Linked DNA regions of Amycolatopsis sp. NBC_01480. The protein of the gene in region 1 interacts with the protein of each later gene in a pairwise test. Links are inferred from orthologs where the notes say so. Each region holds a gene or a part of one and is shown on either strand. Other genes may lie near its edges.

Region 1 (7,640 bases):
TCCCAGCGGTCGAGCAGCGCGCCGGCGAACGGCCCGACGATCGAGTACGGCAGCAGCAGCGCCGCGAATCCCCCGGCGATGGCCAGCGGGTCGGCGGCGCGCTCGGGGTTGAACAAGACGGCCCCGGCCAGCCCGGCGCGGTAGACGCCGTCGCCCCACTGGGCGGCGAAGCGCGTGTAGAGCAGACGGCGGAATTCGGGGTCGCGGAGCAGGAGCCTCGGCCCCATCCGCACTGTTGCCGCCCCGCTGCTGACCGTCACGCGGTCAGCGTAGCCATCGGAGGTGGCTGGTCAGAAGGTGCTTTTGGGCATTCTGCAAAGAAGTAAGCGGCCGGCGCACCGGTGGGGTCCGGGGGCCCGGCCCCCGGTTGACACACCAGGCGCGACTGCGGGGAAGCGGTGCTCCGCGAACAAGTTGGCGGCCGGCGCACTTGGTCGCCTCTCGGCGGCTTGGCGCAGTGTGGCTCCAGCCGAACTGGTATTCCACAAAGGCGGTTCTTCAGTGAGCCCGGGGGACACGGAGTGCGCCGGCCACCGTGTTCAACGGGGCGGATGGGACTGGTGTTCCCCGGCCGCCGGGTTTTCTTCGAGCCGGAGGTGGGATCATTACGGGCGTGCCAGCGGACGCCGAGGTTGAACCGGGAACGCTCCTGGTCGCCGCCCCCACGATGTTCGACCCGAACTTCAAGCGGACCGTGGTGTTCGTCATCGACCACCGCGACGAAGGCACGCTCGGGGTGGTGCTGAACCGCCCGAGCGACGTGCCCGTGCACGACGTCCTGCCCACCTGGGGCGGGCACGTCGCGGAGCCGCAGTCGGTGTTCGTCGGCGGGCCGGTGGAGAAGAAGACCGCGCTGTGCCTGGCGGCGCTGCGCACGGGCGAGACGGCGGCGAGCGTGCCCGGCGTGATCGCCGTGCGCGGCCCGGTGGCGCTGGTCGACCTCGACACCGATCCCGAGGTGCTGGTGCCGAAGGTGCGCGGGGTGCGGGTCTTCGCCGGTTACGCCGGCTGGGACTCGGGGCAGCTCGCGGGCGAGATCGAGCGCGAGGACTGGGTGATCGTGCCCGCGCTGCCGAGCGACATCCTGGCCTCGCCGAGCCGTGACCTGTGGGGCCAGGTGCTGCGCCGCCAGGGCGTGCCGATCGCGTTGCTGGCCACCCACCCGGGCGACCTGCAGCGGAACTAGCTGCCGTCGGCCTTCTGGAACACGCCGCAGCCGCCCGCGCCGCAGGCACAGCCGCTGCATCCGGCGGGCGCGGCCGGCGCCGGGGCCGGCACGGTCAGCGCGGCGCGGGCGCCGAGCACCCCGCCGCCGACGACCATCGCGAGCAGGCCCAGCACGCCGACGAACGCGGCGGCGATCAGCCCGGCCGTGGTCGGCATGGCCAGCGCCGCGAGCCCGGCGACCACCGCCACCGCGCCACCGGCGAGCGTCGGGAGGCCCGCGATGCGGTTGGCCAGCTTGAACGCGGCTTCACTGCGCAGCGAGGCCGCGGTGCGGACCCCGGTACCGCTTTCCCGGGTCAGCCGCTCGCGGAAGCCGAGGAAGCCACCCCAGCCGACGACAACACCCAGCACGATCGGGACGAGCGCGATAGCGAACACCCCACGAGGATAAGCGTGACGTCCTGGCAACCTGCCGGATACCCTCGTCCGCTGTGCTACAGCCCATGTCTTCACCTACGCGACACCGGGTACTCGGCCTTGCTCTGACCGGGCTACTCCCGCTCTCCCTGCTGGCCGCCGCCCCACCGGCCGGCGCCACGGAGAGTCACGCCCGGCCGATCCGGCTGATCGGCGAGCAGATCGTGCCGAACGCGCTGTCCTTCCAGGGCACCACGGTCGGCGGCCTGTCCTCGATCGACTACGACCCGAGGACCGGCGGCTACGCCCTGATCTGCGACGACCGCTCGGCCATCGACCCGGCGCGGTTCTACACGGCGAAGTTCGACGTCGACGCCCACCACCTCGGGCCCGTCACCTTCACCGGCACCCGCCCGCTGCTGCGCCCGGACGGCACGCCGTATCCGCCGCTCGCGCAGAACGACCCGGCGGCGCCGCAGAACGAGCAGACGATCGACCCCGAAGAGCTGCGCGTCGACCCGTGGACCGGCGACTACACCTGGTCGCAGGAGGGCGAGCGCACCGCGACCACCCCGCCGACGCTGATCGACCCGTCGATCCGCCAGGCGCGCCGGGACGGGTCGTACGTCCGCGACCTGCCGATCCCCGCGAACGAGAAGATGACCCCGGGCGCCGGGCCGCGGCAGAACCTGGTGCTCGAGGGCCTCACGTACGCCGCGTTCGGCACGCTCGTCGCCAGCGAGGTCGAGGGCCCGCTGCTGCAGGACGGGCCGGAGGCGACCACCACGTCCGGCTCGCTTTCGCGGATCACGCTGCAGGGCCGCGCCGGCCCGGTGCTCGCGCAGTACGCGTACCCGCAGGAGAAGCTGTTCGCCGGCCCGGTGCCGCCCACCGCGTTCGCCACCACCGACGTCTCCTCGATGCTCGCGGTGAACCAGGCCGACCCGACGAAGTACCTGATGATGGAGCGATCCTTCGTCACCGGCGTCGGCAACAAGATCCGGATCTACGAGATCGACACCCGGGGCGCGACGAACATCCTGAACGTCAAGTCGCTGGCCTCGTCCAAGGACGTCCGGCCGGTGAAGAAGAAGCTGCTGCTCGACCTGGCCGGCTACCCGTTGTCCACTGTGGACAACGTGGAGGGCATGACCTGGGGCCCGGCGCTGCCCGGCGGCGAGCGGAGCCTGGTGCTGGTCAGCGACAACAACTTCGCCGCCACGCAGGTGACGCAGGTGATCGCTTTGGCGGTCCCGTCAGAACGGCTTTGACCAGGACGTTAAGATAGCGGTATGAACACGGCTCGGCTGCTCCTTAGCCTGCCGCGCTGACCAGGCCACCATGGTCACGGCCGGCGCGGCGACCCCTCACGCCTTCGGGCATGGGGGGTCGAGTTGTTTCTGGAGTGGCTCGACACGGAGGAAAACGGCGATGACAGGGTCCACGGAAGCTCCGGTCCCGGCGTCCGGCGCGGCGGAAACACCGACGCCGCCTGGCGCTGAGGCGGCCCCGCCGCACCGCTACACCGCGGAGCTGGCCGGGCAGATCGAGCAGCGCTGGCAGGACTACTGGTCCGACCACGGCACCTACCACGCGCCCAACCCCACCGGCCCGCTCGCGGTCGAGGGCGAGCCGGTGCCGTCGGACAAGCTGTTCGTGCAGGACATGTTCCCGTACCCGTCCGGCTCGGGCCTGCACGTCGGGCACCCGCTGGGCTACATCGGCACCGACGTCTACGCGCGCTACCACCGGATGATCGGGCGCAACGTCCTGCACACGCTGGGCTACGACGCGTTCGGCCTGCCCGCGGAGCAGTACGCGGTGCAGACCGGCACGCACCCGCGCACCACCACCGAGGCGAACATCGTCACGATGCGCCGCCAGCTGAAGCGGCTGGGGCTGGGCCACGACGAGCGCCGGTCGATCGAGACGATCGACCCGGACTACTACAAGTGGACCCAGTGGATCTTCCTGCAGATCTTCAACTCCTACTACGACACCGAGGCCCACAAGGCGCGGCCGATCGAGGAGCTGGAGAAGGCGTTCGCGGCCGGCGAGCGCCCGACGCCGGACGGCCGCCCGTGGGCCGAACTGAGCGACGTCGAGCGGCGCAAGGCGATCGACGAGCACCGGCTGGTCTACATCTCCGAGGCCCCGGTGAACTGGGCGCCCGGCCTGGGCACCGTCGTCGCGAACGAGGAGGTGACCGCGGACGGCCGCAGCGACCGCGGCAACTTCCCGGTGTTCCGCAAGAGCCTGCGCCAGTGGATGATGCGGATCACCGCGTACGCCGACCGCCTGGTCGACGACCTGGACCTGCTGGACTGGCCGGACAAGGTCAAGTCCATGCAGCGCAACTGGGTCGGCCGCTCGCAGGGCGCCCGCGTCGCGTTCGCTGCCGGTGAGGAGAAGATCGAGGTCTTCACCACGCGGCCGGACACGCTGTTCGGCGCCACCTACATGGTGATCGCGCCCGAGCACCCGCTGGTGCCGAAGCTGACCGCCGCCGAGTGGCCGGGCGAGCACCCGGAGAGCTGGACCGGCGGCGCCGAAACCCCCGCGGCGGCGATCGCCGAATACCGCGCCGCGACCGCCCGCAAGTCCGACCTGGACCGTCAGGAGAACAAGGAAAAGACGGGCGTGTTCACCGGCACGTACGCGGTGAACCCGGTCAACGGCAAGGAAATCCCGGTTTTCATCGGCGACTACGTGCTGATGGGCTACGGCACCGGCGCGATCATGGCCGTGCCCGCGCAGGACCAGCGCGACTACGACTTCGCGAAGAAGTTCGAGCTGGAGATCGTCCGCACCGTCGACCCCGGCCCCGGCTTCGAGGGCGAGGCCTTCACCGGCGACGGCCCCGCGATCAACTCGGCGAACGACTCGGTCAGCCTGGACGGCATGGGCGTGGCCGACGCCAAGAAGACGATCATCGCCTGGCTGGAGGAGCACGGCCACGGCGAGGGCACCGTGCAGTACAAGCTGCGCGACTGGCTGTTCGCCCGCCAGCGCTACTGGGGCGAGCCGTTCCCGATCGTCTACGACGAGTCCGGCCTGCCGATCGCGCTGCCCGAGGACCAGCTGCCCGTGGTGCTGCCGGAGGTCGACGACTACGCGCCGAAGACCTTCGACCCGGACGACGCCGACTCCGAGCCGTCGCCGCCGCTGTCGCGCGCCACCGACTGGGTCGAGGTCACGCTGGACCTGGGCGACGGCCCGAAGAAGTACCGCCGCGACACCAACGTGATGCCGCAGTGGGCGGGCTCGTGCTGGTACCAGCTGCGCTACGTCGACCCGGACAGCAAGGACGTGTTCTGCGCGCCGGAGAACGAGGCCTACTGGATGGGCCCGCGCCCGGCCGAGCACGGCGTCGACGACCCGGGCGGCGTCGATCTGTACATCGGCGGCGTCGAGCACGCGGTGCTGCACCTGCTGTACTCCCGCTTCTGGCACAAGGTGCTGTACGACCTGGGCCACGTCTCGTCGAAGGAGCCGTACCGCCGCCTGTACAACCAGGGCTACATCGAGGCGTACGCCTACACCGACGCGCGCGGTGTGTACGTGCCGGCCGAAGAGGTCGTGGAGCGCGACGGCAAGTTCTTCCTGGGCGACGAAGAGGTCAAGCAGGAATACGGGAAAATGGGCAAGAGCCTGAAGAACGCCGTGACGCCCGACGAGATCTCGGACAACTACGGCGCGGACACCTTCCGGCTGTACGAGATGTCCATGGGCCCGATGGACATGTCCCGCCCCTGGGCGACCAAGGACGTGGTCGGCGCGCAGCGGTTCCTGCAGCGGCTGTGGCGCCTGGTCGTCGACGAGCAGACCGGCGAGCTGCGGGTCACCGCGGACGAACCGTCGGAGGCCGACCGGAAACTGTTGCACCGCACCATCGCCGGCGTCCGCGAGGACTACGCGGAGCTGCGCTTCAACACCGCGGGCGCCAAGCTGATCGAGCTGAACAACCACCTGACCAAGGTGTACGGCTCGGCGGCGACCCCGATCGAGATGGCGGAGCCGCTGGTGCTGCTGCTGGCCCCTATGGCCCCGCACATCGCCGAGGAGCTGTGGCACCGCCTGGGCCACGTCGATTCCTTGGTGCACGGCCCGTTCCCGGTGGTGGACGAGAAGTACCTGGTCGAAGACTCGGTCGAATACCCGATCCAGGTCAACGGCAAGGTCCGCTCCCGCATCACCGTCCCCGCCGACGCCACCAACGAGGCCGTCCAATCCGCCGCCCTGGCCGACGAAAAAGTCGCCGCCCTGGTCGGCGACAAGACGCCGCGCAAGGTGATCGTCGTGCCCGGTCGTCTGGTGAACATCGTGCTGTAACCCGATTTCTGGCGAAGGCCGCCCCGGGAAGTTCCGGGGCGGCCTTCGTCGTCTCCGGCCAACGCCAAGACGGAAAGGCGCCAGCGTCACCAAGCCCGGCCCGATTCGATGGAGCCATCAGGAAAACGGCTTCAGCGAAGGAGAATGGCAGATGATCCTCGACGGCAAGGTGGCTCTGGTGACGGGCGGCAGCCGGGGCATCGGGGCGGCCACGGCGGTGCGGCTCGCTGAGGACGGGGCCGATGTGGTGCTCACGTACGCCAGCAACGAGCGGCTCGCGGCCGACGTGGTCGACCGGATCAAGAGCCGGGGCCGGAGGGCGCTCGCCGTGCAGGCGGACAACGCCGACGCGGCGGCCGTGGAGGCGGCGGTGGCGGCCACCGTCGCCGAGTTCGGGCGGCTGGACGTGCTGGTCAACAACGCCGGGGTGGGCTTCGTCGCGCCCCTTGAGGAAACCGCGCAGGACGACGTCGACCGGGTGCTGGCGGTGAACGTTCGTGGGGTGTTCGCCGCGTCGAAGGCCGCTGCCGCTCGTCTCGGTGAGGGCGGGCGAGTGATCACGATCGGCAGCTGCGTCACCGATCGCGTGCTCGGGCCGGGGATGGTCCTGTACGCGGTGAGCAAGTCGGCGCTGGTCGGGCTGACCAAGGCGCTCGCGCGCGAGCTGTCGCCCCGCGGCGTCACGGTCAACCTCGTGCACCCCGGGCCGATCGACACCGACATGAACCCGGCCGACGGTCCGTACGCGGCTGATCAGGCGTTCTCCACCGCAGTCGGCCGTTATGGCTCAGCCGAGGAGGTCGCCGCGGCCGTTTCGTACCTCGCGGACCCGGCCAGCGCGTACGTCACCGGCGCGATCCTTTCGGTCGACGGCGGGCACGCGGCCTAACGCGCGTCGAGGCCGACGTCGCGGGCGAGGTCGGCCAGCATGGCCTCGAACAGCACGTCCGGCTTGGACACGGGGATCGGGTAGTTGCCGAACACCTCAAGCGTGACGTGCCCGTAGAGCCGGGCCCAGAACTGGATCATCAGGTAGGTCAGGCCCAGGTCCAGCTTCTCCGGCGCGATGGCCCGCCCGGACTCCGCCAGCACCGCGAGCAGCTCCCCCTGGAACGCGGTGAGGTCGTCGCGGAGCTCGGGCGGGACCACGTCGTTCGGCGGCATCACCAGGTCGTGGATCGCCAGCACCTGGCCGGCGGCGGCGAGGAAGATCCGGCCGAACGGCTCGTCGAGGCGGTGCAGCGCGCTGCCCGCGGTGGTGCCGACCCCGCCCGTGGGCGAGGCGAACACCAGCGTGAACTCCTTGGTGTGCGTCAGCGCCCAGCGCCGGAAGCCCTTGCAGATGGCGAACAGCTGGAGCATGCCGTCGTCGGGCAGCTCGGCGATGTCCACGGCCAGCTCGGCCGCCAGATCGGCGCAGACGTCGAGGCGGAGGTTCTCCACCAGGTCGTCGCGGGACTCGTAGTAGCGGTAGAGAGCCGGCGCGGTGATGCCCAGCTCGCGGGCGATCGCGCGCAGGGTGACCGCATCCGGACCGTCGTCCACCAGGAGTTTACGGGCGGTGCGGCGGATGTCCTGCTCGGTAGCCGCTCGCGCGCGGCCCCTTCGCGTGGGGCTGCTCATCCGGACATTCTAGGTGCTCGGGACACCCATTTCGGTACCAACGCGGCCGGAGAGCAGTCCGGCTTGCGCCGCGGTCAGCGGCCGGAGCAGCCACATCGCGG
Region 2 (7,126 bases), 2.0 Mb from region 1 along the record:
TAGGAACGGCCCGGCGAGCGCCGTTCGGGGATCCGCGTCTCGCCGTTCCACCGAGGGGGCTGATCGGGACTCACCTCGTCGGGGTACCTGCCCGGCGGTGGCGGCGCGGAACTCGTCATGACAGTCCACGGTATCGCTGTCCCCGCGAAATCGGTGCTGGCAAAGGGATATGCGGCGAATGTCCGGCTCAGGCCCGCGCTCCTGAGCGGCCCGGTGAGGCCAGCCACGGCCGGCTCGGCGAGAATCGCCGTCGTGACTGAACGAGCTTGGCCTGCGGGCGCCGCCACCGCGATCGGCTCGATGCCTGGGACTGACCCGGCCGAAGCGGCCGCGGTCGTGTTCGGCGAGCTGCCCGACTTTCCGCACGTGCCCGAGCTTCCGGCGCGCGGGGTGGGCGCGGACATCCTCGGCCGCACTGCCGCCCTGCTCGTCGACCTCGCCGTCGAGGTGGTGCCCAGTGGCTATCGCGTCGCCGCGCATCCCGGGCACGAGCACCGGCGCGGACTCGACCTGCTGCAGTGGGATCTCGACGCGATCCAGGAGGCCAAGGAGAAGGCCGGTGTCACGCCGCCGGTGATCAAGACGCAGATCGCCGGCCCGTGGACCCTCGGGGCCGGCATCGAACTGGCACGCGGGCACCGTGTTCTCACCGACCGCGGAGCGCTGCGGGACTTCACGTCGTCGCTGTTGGACGGTCTGGCCCAGCATGTCCGGGAGCTGACGGCGCGGACCGGGGCGCCCGTCGTCGTGCAGCTCGACGAGCCGTCGCTGCCTGCGGTGCTTGCCGGTGGGCTGTCGACGCCGTCTGGCTATGGCAACGTCCCGGCTGTGCCCGCGCCGGACGTGCGGAACCTGCTGTCGACGGTGATCGACGGCATCCACCGCGTCACCGACCAGCCCGTGGTCGTGCACTGCTGCGCGCCCCGGCCGCCGATCTCGCTGTTCCGCGCGGCCGGCGCGGGCGCGATCGCGTTCGACTTCTCGTTGCTCAGCGGCTCGCCGGCCGCCTTCCTGGATGAGATCGGCGAGGCGTGGGACAGCGGTACCACCCTGTTCCTCGGCCTCGTGCCGGCGACGGACCCCGGCGCGCCCCTGACCTTGCGCGACATCGCCGCGCCCGCGTTCAAGCTCGTCGACCGCCTCGGCTTCAACCGGGAAATCCTGGCTGAGCGCGCCGTCCCGACGCCCGCGTGCGGGATGGCGAGCGCGACGCCGGATTGGATGCGCACCGCGCTGTCCCTGGTCCGCGGCGTCGGCAACGCGTTCCTGGAACCGCCCGAGACTTGGTGAGCGTCAGCCGGGAGTGATGACGCAGGAGTCGAAGCGCGCGCTGAAGCCCGGTCCTTGCGGCGACGCCGCCATCACGCCGGTGAACACGGGCGCGTTCGGCGGAAAGTACGCCAGCCGGGCCATCCGCGTCGCCGGTGCGCCATCGAGGCCGTACTTCACCGTCGCCGTGTCCCCGGTCCGCTCGACGGCGATCGTCACCGATGCGGGTGACGCCGGCAGCGAGACGACCGACCAATCCGAGACCTCCCGCGTCACCACGACGCTCAGGAGCTGCTCGCCGTCGACGTACTCGATGCCCGTCTTGAGCCACGTCGCCTCGTCGATGCGCAGCAGTAGGCCCGCCTGGTCGTAGAGATGCGTGTAATCGCCGGAGAACGTCGCTGTGGCCGCGAAATCCCCGGAAACCGTGCGGCCGAGCGCGTGGCCCGTGTCGCGGACGAAGCCGTAGTGGGTGGTGCGCCAGAAGTCCGTGTCCGGCGCCGTGCGGACGACCAGGCCGTCCGAGGCGTCGTAGTCCGCGGGCGGGTTCAGCCATTGCCAGCCGGTGGTGCCGAATGCGTCCATGACGCCGAGTCTGCCAACCCGCGGACGGCGGAGGCGCCGAACTTGTAGCGTGTCGGGGACCGACCGAAACGGGGATTTGCCGATCATGCGCCTGTTCCGCCGCCGTCACAGCAGCGGCTCCGACCTGCCCGACCCGCGCACGCCGTGGCCCGACCGGCCCGTGCCCGCCGACGCCGAAGCCGCGGCGGCGAAGTTCTGGCAGGCCTGGTTCGAGATGCTCCCGCTGCTCAGCGCGGCGTTGGGCGACCGTGAACCGCAGCGCTTCGAGCACGACCTGTGCGTGCTGGTCGAGGCGCTGCACCCGCGGCTGCACTTCGCGCTGGAGCGTGGCCGCCGGGCGATCTACGCGCTCGTCATCAGCAGCCAGGAGGACCCGGAGCTGCGCCCGTACACCGACGCGTGGAAGGCCGCCGCGCCGCCGGACGACGCCATCTGGGAGTACCACGATTCCGTCCCGCCGGTGCCGGACCCGAGCGAGGTGACGGTGAACCTCGGCGAGCACCGGATCAGCCTCGCCGACGTGCGTGTGGTGGCTCAGGTGGACGCCGAGGTCGTCGATGTCGCCGTCTATCACCCGCTGCTGGCCGAACTCGACGAGGCGGCCCGCACCACGATGACCTTCCTCCCGCTGGACGCCACGCTGGGTGAGCGGCTGGCCGCCGAACGCCTCCGCCGCGTCGAGACCTCCTCGGCCGAGCCCGAGGGCGCGATCAGCCTCTTGGCGCTCCGCGAGCTGGTCTACGCCCTGGACGAGCGACCGGGCGAAAGTGTCGGTACCTCCGACTAGGGTTACCACCCGTGAGCAGCGACCTTCCCCAGAACCAGCTGGCCGCCCCCGCCGAGGCGGCCGAGGACGTCACCGACGTCCCCGCCGACGTGCGTGAGCGCCACGCCGCCCTCGCCGAGGAGATCCGCGGGCACCAGTTCCAGTACTACGTGCGGGACGCGCCGCTGATCTCCGACGGCCAGTTCGACGCGCTCCTGGGCGAGCTGCAGGCCATCGAGGACGAGCACCCGGCGCTGGTCACGCCGGACTCGCCGACGCAGAACGTCGGTGGCACGTTCTCCACCGAGTTCACCGCGCACGATCACCTCGAGCGCATGCTCAGCCTGGACAACGTCTTCGACACCGACGAGTTCCTCACCTGGGTCGAGCGGGTGGAGAAGGAGATCGGCGCCACCGAGTACCTGGCGGAGCTGAAGATCGACGGCCTGGCGATCAACCTGCTGTACGAGAACGGCAAGCTCACCCGTGGTCTCACCCGCGGCGACGGCCGCACGGGCGAGGACGTCACGCTGAACATCCGCACCCTCGAGCAGGTCCCGGACACGTTGGCCGGCTCCGACGAGTTCCCGGTGCCGGCGCTGGTCGAGGTGCGCGGCGAAGTCTACTTCCGTGTCGAGGATTTCCTGGAGCTCAACGCCAAGATGGTCGAGGCGGGCAAACCGCCGTACGCAAACCCGCGCAACACGGCCGCGGGCTCTTTGCGGCAAAAGGACCCCAAGGTCACTAGGTCCCGGCGGCTGCGGCTGATCTGCCACGGCCTCGGCAAGCGCGAGGGCTTCGAGCCGGTCACGCAGTCGCACGCGTACGACGCGCTGGTGGCGTGGGGGCTGCCGGTTTCCCCGCACACGCGCGTGCTGCACACGGGCAAGGAGCTCACCGACCACATCGCCTACTGGGGCGAGCACCGGCACGACGCGGAGCACGAGATCGACGGCGTGGTGATCAAGGTCGACCAGGTCTCGCTGCAGCGCCGGCTGGGCACCACGTCGCGCGCGCCTCGGTGGGCGATCGCGTACAAGTACCCGCCGGAAGAGGCCATCACCACGCTGCTGGACATCCAGGTGGGCGTCGGCCGCACCGGGCGTGTGACGCCGTTCGCCGTCACGGAGCCGGTGAAGGTCGCGGGCTCCACCGTCGCCCGGGCCACGCTGCACAACCAGGAAGAGGTCAAGCGCAAGGGCGTCCTGATCGGCGACCGCATCGTGATCCGCAAGGCGGGCGACGTGATCCCCGAGGTGCTCGGCCCGGTCGTCGACGCGCGCACGGGCAACGAACGCGAGTTCGTCATGCCCACGGACTGCCCGGAGTGCGGCACCGAGCTGGCGTACCAGAAGGAGGGTGACAAGGACATCCGCTGCCCGAACACCCGCTTCTGCCCGGCGCAGCTGAGGGAACGGCTGTTCCACCTGGCCGGGCGCGGGGCGTTCGACATCGAGGTGCTCGGTTACGAGGCGGCCGTCGCGCTGCTGGACGCGCGTGTGGTCGCCGACGAGGGCGACGTCTTCGACCTGAGCGAGGAGTCGCTCGCCGAGGTGGAGCTGTTCCGCACCAAGGCGGGCGAGCTGTCGGCGAACGCGCACAAGCTGCTGTCGAACCTCGACGCGGCGAAGGACCGTCCTCTGTGGAAGGTGATCGTCGCGCTGTCGATCCGCCACGTCGGGCCTACGGCGGCGCAGGCGCTGGCGCGCGAGTTCGGCTCGATCCAGCGCGTCGAGGAGGCGTCGGAGGAGGAGCTCGCGGACGTCGACGGCGTCGGCCCGACCATCGCCCACGCCGTGCAGGAGTGGTTCGAGGTCGGCTGGCACCGGGAGATCGTCGAGAAATGGCGAAACGCCGGCGTGCGGATGGAGGAGGCGCGCGACGACTCGATCCCGCGGCACCTCGAAGGGCTTTCCATCGTGGTGACCGGCTCGCTCGACGGGTTCTCCCGCGACGAGGCCAAGGAGGCCATCATGGCCCGCGGCGGCAAGGCGGCGGGCTCGGTGTCGAAGAAGACGGCGTTCGTCGTGGCAGGCGAAGCGCCGGGGTCGAAGTACGAGAAGGCCGTGCAGCTGAAGGTGCCGGTGCTCGACGAGGACGGGTTCCGCGCGCTGCTGGAACGCGGGCCGGAGGCGGCGGCCGAGATGGCGTTGCCGACTGGTGACGACGACGAGGCCGGGGCTGATTCCGGTGCCGAGCCGGGCGCTGATTCGGGCTCGGAGTAGGGCGCTGGGCCGGGGGCCGGAGTCCGGATCTGGTGGAGACACAGTCTGAGGGGACGGGGCAGGACGATGGCTGATTACGAGATCCGGCCGCCGCGCGGTGACGAGTTCGCCGCGCTGGGGGAGCTGACCGTCCAGGCCTACCGGTTCGGTGGCCTGCTCGTGGCGGACGTCGGTTACGAGGACGAGCTGCGCGACGTCTCCCGTCGCGCGGAGCACACCGAATTGCTGGCCGCGGTGGACGTTTCCGGGCAACCGCTCGGCTCCGTCGCGGTGGTGCGCCCGGGCACGAAGTACGCGGAGATCTCGCGGCCGGGTGAGCTGGAGTTCCGCATGCTGGCGGTCGCGAGCGCGGCGCAGGGCCGCGGAATCGGCGAGGCCCTGACGCGTGCGGTGCTGGGGCGCGGGCGTGAGCTGGGTGCGGGCCGGGTCGTGCTGTGCAGCCTCGACAGCATGCGGACCGCGCACCGGCTGTACGAGCGCATCGGCTTCCACCGGCTCCCGGAACGGGACTGGCAGCCGTTCCCGGACGTCACCCTGATCGCGTACGGCTACGACCTCTAGCGGGTTTTCGTCTCGTGCGGACCGGTTGCCGTTCATTGGCGACAGCGCCGTTTCCTGCGTGGTGTCGGTGTTCCGGCAGATAGCCGAATCCCGCGTTCGTCAGCTGATGGCGATGCCGACGACCTGGGTTCGCCCTCCATCGGCGACGGTTGGCTGGCGCTCGTCGTCCAGAGGCGACGGCTGATCAGCGTTCGCCACATGGCGGCGAACGGCTGGCCGCTGTTGCCGTTTGGTGGCGACGGGCCGGTTGTCGTCGGGCGGGGGAGCCTGTCAGCCGTCCAGGACGACGGCGACGATGCCGGCGAAGTGGGCCAGGCGGGCGACCTCAGCGGCGCGGAAGTTCGGGCCACCCGGGCGGGCTACGAGCAGGGCCTTGCCGGGCTTGCCGAGCGGCGTGGCCGCCAGTTCGGTGCCGAGTTCCTTCCAGGTCTCCGGGATCCAGTCCTCTTCGCCGTCCAGCACGGTGGCGCGTTCCAGCGGCAGCCACGGCAGGTCGGTGAACGGGTTCTCCGGCGCGGCGCTCGACGAGGCTAGACGGCGGGTGCCCGACTCGGCGTGCTCGACGACCACGGCCCAGCCCGCGCGGATGATCTTCGGCACGCCCTCGGCCAGCAGGTCGAGGCCGGACTTGGGCTGGGCGGCGATCTCCTCGACCAGTTCGAGCTCGCGATGCGTGTCGAGGACTCCCGCGTACGGGCGCACGGCGTCCACCTCGACGCCTTCGATGCTCTCGGCCGCCGTGATGAGCGCGTCCGGCAGACGCCCGGACGGCAGCTCCACCACGAGGTCGTCGATGGCGACGCCGCCGCCGCGCTCCACGACGTCGACGCTGAGGATGTCGGCGCCGACCGTGCCGAGCGCGGTCGCGACGGCGCCGAGGGTGCCTGGTGAGTCCGGAAGCTGGACCCGGAGCAGGAACGACACCACGCGCCCCTCTCGCCTCAGGCGTTCCAGCCTTGCCGTGGAACGCGCGTGCCGGCCGCCGATTGTGACAGACCGGGCAGTGGATGTGGACCGCTGTCCGGCGAGCGGGACACCAGCGGGGCGCCCTCGCCCCGGGCCCGCCCGGCGATAACCCGGTCGAGCTCGCCGACGCCGTCACCATAGACTTGCAGCTTCCGACCGCACCCGCACAGCACAACCCGGGAGTCACCCGCGTGCCCAACATTTCCCGAGACGAGGTCGCGCACCTCGCCAAGCTGGCCAGGCTGGCCGTGACCGACGACGAGCTGGACGTCTTCGCGGGCCAGCTCGACCAGATCCTGGACTCGGTGGCGAAGGTGAGCGAGGTCGCCGCGCAGGATGTCCCGCCGACTTCGCACGCCGTGCCGCTGACCAACGTCTTCCGTGACGACGTGGTCCAGCCCTGCCTCACGCAGCAGCAGGCGCTGGCCGGCGCGCCGGCCGCCGAGGAGGGCCGGTTCCGGGTGCCGCGGATTCTGGGAGAAGAGCAGTGAGCGAACTCGTCAAGCTGACCGCCGCCGAGCTGGCGGCGAAGATCCACGCGCGCGAGGTGTCCGCCGTCGAGGTCGCCCAGGCGCACCTGGACCGGATCGCCGAGGTGGACGAGCACGTCCACGCGTTCCTGCACGTCGACACCGAGGGCGCGCTGGGCGCGGCCAAGAACGTCGACGAGCAGCTGGCCGCCGGCGAGCAGCCCGCGTCGCCGCTGGCGGGCGTGCCGCTGGCGCTGAAGGACGTCCTCACCACGAAGGGCATC

Evidence for each region. The genes of interacting proteins can lie anywhere in the genome.
Region 2: the proteins of leuS (region 1) and ligA interact in binary tests that used the Escherichia coli proteins (3 or more experiments, as listed by UniProt). The link is inferred for Amycolatopsis sp. NBC_01480 from one-to-one orthologs.

What each region holds. Positions count from the first base shown.
Region 1 is NZ_CP109442.1:3,219,721-3,227,360, reverse strand. What follows is about bases 2,633-6,116. They hold leuS (leucine--tRNA ligase), read left to right. Parts: upstream 2,633-3,015; coding sequence 3,016-5,916; downstream 5,917-6,116. Other genes in these bases: OG371_RS15270 (SDR family oxidoreductase), read left to right, coding at 6,068-6,116; OG371_RS15280 (esterase-like activity of phytase family protein), read left to right, coding at 2,633-2,855. Also shown: OG371_RS15295 (MFS transporter), read right to left, coding at 1-227; OG371_RS15290 (YqgE/AlgH family protein), read left to right, coding at 605-1,186; OG371_RS15285 (SdpI family protein), read right to left, coding at 1,183-1,605; more of OG371_RS15280, read left to right, coding at 1,671-2,632; more of OG371_RS15270, read left to right, coding at 6,117-6,805; OG371_RS15265 (TetR/AcrR family transcriptional regulator), read right to left, coding at 6,802-7,539; OG371_RS15260 (hypothetical protein), read right to left, coding at 7,549-7,640.
Region 2 is NZ_CP109442.1:5,191,502-5,198,627, forward strand. The notes cover bases 2,279-5,248. They hold ligA (NAD-dependent DNA ligase LigA), read left to right. Parts: upstream 2,279-2,652; coding sequence 2,653-4,845; downstream 4,846-5,248. Other genes in these bases: OG371_RS24900 (hypothetical protein), read left to right, coding at 2,279-2,641; OG371_RS24910 (GNAT family N-acetyltransferase), read left to right, coding at 4,912-5,248. Also shown: OG371_RS24885 (scramblase), read right to left, coding at 1-119; OG371_RS24890 (methionine synthase), read left to right, coding at 253-1,290; OG371_RS24895 (DUF1349 domain-containing protein), read right to left, coding at 1,294-1,854; more of OG371_RS24900, read left to right, coding at 1,940-2,278; more of OG371_RS24910, read left to right, coding at 5,249-5,406; OG371_RS24915 (amino acid-binding protein), read right to left, coding at 5,677-6,330; Asp-tRNA(Asn)/Glu-tRNA(Gln) amidotransferase subunit GatC, read left to right, coding at 6,564-6,863; Asp-tRNA(Asn)/Glu-tRNA(Gln) amidotransferase subunit GatA, read left to right, coding at 6,860-7,126. UniProt on the Escherichia coli protein: DNA ligase that catalyzes the formation of phosphodiester linkages between 5'-phosphoryl and 3'-hydroxyl groups in double-stranded DNA using NAD as a coenzyme and as the energy source for the reaction.